2 regions of the Viridibacillus sp. KH_047 genome follow, and region 2 is predicted to be linked to the other one. Evidence: predicted binding sites of a transcription regulator. Region 2 holds the regulator's gene; the other holds the start of a gene.

Region 1 (3,218 bases), 630 kb from region 2:
TCTTCATAACCTACATAGCCAGGAGGCGCTCCTACTAAGCGAGACACACTATGCTTTTCCATATACTCAGACATATCAATTCGAATGAAATGGTCCTCAGAGTCGAATAATTGAGCAGCTAATGCTTTTGCTAATTCTGTTTTCCCTACACCTGTTGGGCCTAAGAATAAGAAAGATCCGATTGGTTTTTGTGGATCTTGAATACCTGCACGTGCTCTCCAAACCGCTTCGGTCACTAATTGAACCGCTTCGTCTTGACCGACAACTCGCTCTTGTAATGTAGCTTTTAGGTTGAGTAATTTCTCACGTTCACCTTCAACTAATTTTGTTACAGGAATACCTGTCCATCTTGAAACGATTGAAGCAATTTCCTCAGCTGTGACATCTTCACGTAGCAGTCGATCATTACCTTGCTGTAAATTCTGCTCTAGTTCTACTAATTCTTTTTCTAATTCAGGAATTTTACCGTGTCTTAGAACTGCTGCTTTATTTAGATCATAATTATTTTCAGCTTCTTCTAAATCCCTACGATAACGATCAAGTGTTTCTCGCTTTTCTTGGATTACATGAAGAGCCGATTTTTCTTCTTCCCATTGCTCACGCATATTAGAAGTAGAATCTTTTAGCTCCGATAATTCCTCACGAAGTGCTACAAGTCGTTTTTTACTCGCTTCATCCTTTTCTTTCATCAAAGCTTGCTCTTCGATTTCAAGTTGCATTGTACGACGTGTTACTTCATCTAATTCCTGTGGCATCGAATCTATTTCTGTACGAATCATTGCACAAGCTTCATCGATTAAATCAATCGCTTTGTCTGGCATAAAACGCTCAGTTAAATAACGATTTGATAATTCTGCAGCAGCTACAATTGCTCGGTCATGAATTTTGACTGCATGATGTAGTTCGAAGCGTTCTTTTAAACCACGTAAAATAGAAATCGTATCCTCTACAGATGGTTCACGAACTAAAACTTGTTGGAAACGACGTTCAAGTGCTGGGTCCTTTTCGATATACATACGGTACTCATCTAATGTAGTTGCACCGATACAATGTAGCTCACCTCTAGCTAACATTGGTTTGAGCATATTCCCTGCATCCATCGCACCATCCGTTTTACCTGCACCAACAATCGTATGAATCTCATCGATGAATAGGATGATTTGACCTTCACTTTCTTTTACTTCTTTCAAGACACCTTTTAAACGCTCTTCAAACTCCCCACGATATTTGGCACCAGCGATTAATGCACTCATATCCAGCTCATAAATTTTACGGTCTTTTAATCCTTCTGGTACATCTTTTTTTACGATACGTTGCGCTAATCCTTCAACAATCGCAGTTTTACCAACACCGGGTTCACCGATTAATACAGGGTTGTTTTTTGTTTTACGTGATAATATTCGAATGACATTACGGATTTCTTGATCGCGACCAATAACCGGGTCCATTTTGCCATTTTTCACTTCTTCAATTAAATTACGTCCAAATTGTTCAAGTGGACTTTTTTGCTCTTCATTATTCATATTCATTTGCATTATAGTTCACTCCTTGTTTGACCTTTTTTGACCTTTTGATTAACTACATTATATTATCGTCTTCCCATGAATGTAAAGTGATTTGTTTGACCTTTTTTGACTAAAATAATTTCCCATTTCAAATATGTTTTTAATCAAAAATCCATGTCATCAAATAAGGCAAAATTGAGAAATTCAAATATTCCCCAATTGCAAGAAATCAGTATGTTATAATTGTGAAAAACAGCAGAGGTTGTGAATATTTTGGAGGCAATTGAAACTATCCCACCTAAGATCCATTCACTTTTCAAAGAGCATGGTACAGTTGTCAAATTCGCCAAAGACACACCTATATTTTTAGAAGGTGACCGTACTCAAGATGTTTTTTTTGTTGTATCAGGACAAGTGAGAATTTCAAAAGAAACTGCAAGTGGGAAGGAATTAACTATTCGTATCTGTGGTAGTAATAATTTAATTGGTGAAAGTACTATTTTTAGTTCTCTAGAATATAATTCAACAACAGCTACAGCTATGGAACCGACTACTATTTTAACGATCGATAACAACATGCTTGAACTCTATCTCAGTCAAGAACCGTCATTGATGATTGCATGTTTACGTTGGATACAGTTGCAAAATATGAAAAGTCAATCTAGACTTCGTGATTTATTACTACATGGAAAAAAGGGCGCACTCTTTTCTACCCTAATACGATTAGCAAACACTTATGGTGAAGAGTTGGATGATGGATCAATACATATTAACTATAAATTGACCAATAATGAGCTAGCTAATCTCTGTGCTACTAGCCGAGAAGTCATTAACCGTATGTTAAATGACCTGAAGAAGAATAATATTATTACATTTGACAAGAGTACAATCACAGTTCTTAATTTACAATTTCTAAAAGATGAATGTGAATGCGAAAACTGCCCTCTTACTATTTGTAGAATTGACTAACCTCATATATTATACCCATTTATAAATTTAAAAAACCCGCTCGACTATTAAGTCAGAACGGGTTTTCTTTACAGTATTAGCGAATGCCTAAAGCTATTTTAGCATAACGTGACATATTGTCTTTATTCCATGGTGGATTCCATACAATATCAACAGTTACCTCTTTAATTTCTGGTAATTCAAATAGTGCTGTACGGATTTGATCAACAATAACTGGACCAAGTGGGCATCCCATTGATGTTAATGTCATAGTTACTACACATAATCCTTCTTCAGATAAATCTACTTCATATACTAAACCTAAGTTGACAATATCAATACCTAACTCAGGATCAATTACGTTTTCTAAAGCACCATATATACTTTCTTTCATATCTGCATCCATAGTATTTCCCCTTTCTGCATAGTGTTTATCCCATCATAACAAATGAAGCGGCTTATGCCAAATGGTCTGCAAGCCATTTTGTTGCCGCAATCATTCCTGGACGAGATACTTTATGCTCTGCTTGCTTATCGACGATAAAGACCAGATCTTCGGGATGGTCTGCATAATCTGCTTGTATACTCTCATAAAATTGATATGTAGGTACAAATGGAACCATATGATCCTTCTTACCATGCCAAAATAACACTGGACGGTTAGCCATTGATTCAGGGTGTTTTGACATATCAAAGTAGCTAAGTGTTTGTTCCATTTTCTGAAGGTCTTCATCTGATATTGGAATTTTAAAACCTCGTTCTTCA
Region 2 (3,218 bases):
ATAAATAATAAAGAGGGCGCTTATGCATAGCAGCCCTCTTTTATATTTTATGGTATTTAGTTATCACTTAGGAAAAGGCTTGATATAAATTTATCTCTATGACTTTTATCGGTTGAGTCTTCAATAGTATTCTGATCTTGATACAGGACATCAGACTCACTTATTGAATTGATGATTTTTATTTTATGCTCAATGGTTTTAGAGCATGAGGAAGTTTTAGATTCGCAATCATTTGAAAATGAATTTTTCAATAAACAATAAGGCATTGCAATGAAAATGATTAAGCATAGTGCGATGCTACCGATGAATAATAATGCTTTTTTCAAAGGAAAAACTCCTCCCTTTCTTATGTTACTTCAGAGGACGAATTGAAATAAAGAATGTTCCTCTTTTGATGAGGATATGAAACTAATGAATTTATGAATCGTATAAATAGAATAAGAAGTATATTAATTTATGAAAGTGAGTTGCTCTAAATGGAATCAAAAGGATTAAAAGTGATACTTCATGCAAGTGCCTTTTTTGCTCCGTGTTTAGTGCCAATCCTATTTTATATATTTATTGATGATAAACAAATTAAGCGTTTGTCCATCCAAGCGCTATTGTTCCAATTTGTTATGTGGGTATTAGTTATTGTATCAGGGATCTTTAGTTTTTTATTAATTGGACTTCCATTCTTAGTAGTCTTTTTGATTATAGGCGTTGTCGTTCCAGTAATAGGTATTGTGAAGGCTCTTAATGATACAGATTGGAATTACCCGATTGTTGGGAAATGGTATTAATACGAAAAAACCGCGATGGCAATTGCTGTCGCGGTTTTTTGTTTGGGCCGAATATTAGATAGGTGAAACGGGTATCTTGAGACAGTAGAATGCTTTTCGTGCAACTGTTACGATGGGATGTCTAAGACTTATGGTGTCTTCCTTAAAACGAGTGTTTTTAGTAATGCTTCGGCTTATCCAGTCCCAGCAAGACTCCGAGGTATGGGGGCTCCTTGAGGCTAAACGGACACCTTTCACAATTCAATGAGCATTTCAATTGCGTGTTTTTTATTAGGCTGTGTATAATGTAGTCAAATATAGTCAAAGATAGTCAAAGTCAGTGATGCAAGCGAGGTGGAATTTGAAATGCGTAATATCTCTGACATAATAGAAGGTTATTTGAAAGAGGTTATCGAATTAAGTGGGAAAGGACATATTGAGATTAAACGGAGTGAAATTGCTGATAAATTTCAATGCGTACCCTCCCAGATTAATTATGTGATAAATACTCGATTTACCGCCGAGCGTGGCTATTTGGTTGAAAGTAAACGAGGCGGTGGAGGATATATACGAATTTTACGTGTCAAAGCAAGTTCAAAGTCAGATTTAATTGACCAAGTGATTGAGCAAGTGAACGAAGGTGCTTCACAAACTATGACGAATGATTTAATTTTCCGTTTAATTGACGAAGGGGTAATTACGAAAAGAGAAGCTAAAATGATGTTAGCAGCTCTTGATCGTTCTGTGTTACGAATAAATTTACCGGTACGTGATGAGCTTCGCGCGCGTATCCTACAAGCAATGCTACTGACTATAAAATATGACAAGCAATTGTAAAAGAGGTGCGAGGGTATGATTTGTGAAAACTGTAAACAAAGACCGGCTACTATCACGGTTACACAAATGAAGAATGGCAAAAAAACGACAAGGCATTTCTGTGAAGTGTGCAATAAACAACTTGATTCTTTCCATTTGAACCTCGACTTTAATGCTGATCCAATTTCAATGCATAAACTTTTTTCAAATTGGTTTGGTACACCGAGTTGGTCAGTTGCAGCACCAAATGTAAATGAGCAGAAAACGCAGGAACAGGAGAATTGCCCTGAATGCGGCATGACATACCATCAATTTTTGAACGAGGGAAAATTTAATTGCCCTGGTTGTTATGAAACTTTTAAAGAGCAGCTACCTCAAGTCTTAAAACGTTTGCATAATGGAGCCGTAGAACACGTTGGAAAAGTGCCAGGTTCTATTAATGAGCTTTATCAATTAAAAAGACAAATCGAGGCAATTCGTTTGGACATGAAAGTGGCCATAGAGGAAGAGCGGTTTGAAGATGCAGCGACTATGCGGGATAATGTCCGTGCTCTTGAAAAAAAGTTGCAAGTAGGAGGTGAGTCTCAAGATGAACATTGAGCACTTTTTACACAATCCAACGACTAATTGGATGCAAGAAGAAGGACAATATGGTGATATCGTCATGAGTACTCGCATCAGATTAGCGCGTAACTTAACAGATTTCCGTTTTCCAAGGGCTTTTTCTGATGAAGAGGCAATGCAAATTGATAAAGCTGTTTCGAATGTATTGATTGATGCAGATGATGAGGAAGAACAACATTTTCAGTTCTCTTATTTTTCTTTGCATGACATGCCTGCATTACAGCGTAAAGTATTAGTAGAAAAGCATTTAATCAGTCCTCAGCTTGCAGAGAAAGAGAGAGTTGGATCGGTTTTACTGTCAAAAGATGAATCGATTAGTGTAATGATTAATGAAGAGGATCATATTCGTATTCAATGTTTACAGCCAGGGCTGCAACTAGAAAAAGCTTATGAAAGTGCGGATCAAATTGATCGTCTATTAGAGCATCATTTACCGTATGCTTTTGATGATACATTTGGTTATTTAACAAGTTGCCCTACAAATACAGGTACAGGTTTGAGAGCGTCTATTATGATGCATTTACCTGCATTAACTATGACAAACCAAATTGGTTCTCTCATAAGTACGATGCCACGACTTGGTATGGTTGTGAGAGGAATGTATGGTGAGGGGACGGAATCGGTAGGCAATTATTATCAAATCTCCAATCAGATCACACTTGGTAAATCAGAAAAGGATATTTTATTAGACTTACAAAGTGTAACTGAACAAATTATTCAAAAAGAGACAGAAGCACGTACAGCATTAATAGAACATGCATCAATTGCTTTAGGTGATCGTCTCAATCGTTCATTGGGAACTTTACTATATGCCAGAATTTTAACGAGCGAGGAAGCAGCAAATTGTTTATCTAACGTTCGATTGGGTATATATTTGGGTATAATCCAGAATATACCTATTGCTGTATTGAACGAATGTATGCTTTATATGCAGCCGGGCTTTTTACAACAACATGCAGGTACTACACTTCAACCAAATGAACGAGATGTGTATCGAGCAAGTTTGTTGCGAGAACG

Evidence for each region. The regulator CtsR, encoded in region 2, represses protease genes until heat stress. The targets are predictions, from matches to a motif close to ATGGTCAATAAAGGTCAAACA.
Region 1: AC3IS5_RS17280 (ATP-dependent Clp protease ATP-binding subunit) is a predicted target of CtsR. The motif match lies at 1,550-1,570, and genes of this name have one in related genera.

What each region holds. Positions count from the first base shown of each region.
Region 1 is NZ_CM174479.1:3,500,884-3,504,101, forward strand. It holds gene AC3IS5_RS17280 (ATP-dependent Clp protease ATP-binding subunit) at 1-1,535, opposite strand, end outside; gene AC3IS5_RS17285 (Crp/Fnr family transcriptional regulator) at 1,770-2,474, shown strand; gene AC3IS5_RS17290 (metal-sulfur cluster assembly factor) at 2,551-2,859, opposite strand; gene AC3IS5_RS17295 (alpha/beta fold hydrolase) at 2,912-3,218, opposite strand, start outside.
Region 2 is NZ_CM174479.1:4,133,320-4,136,537, reverse strand. It holds gene AC3IS5_RS20280 (hypothetical protein) at 57-326, opposite strand; gene AC3IS5_RS20275 (magnetosome magnetite crystal formation protein family) at 477-782, shown strand; gene AC3IS5_RS20270 (CtsR family transcriptional regulator) at 1,128-1,598, shown strand; gene AC3IS5_RS20265 (nucleotide excision repair protein) at 1,614-2,177, shown strand; gene mcsB (protein-arginine kinase McsB) at 2,167-3,218, shown strand, end outside.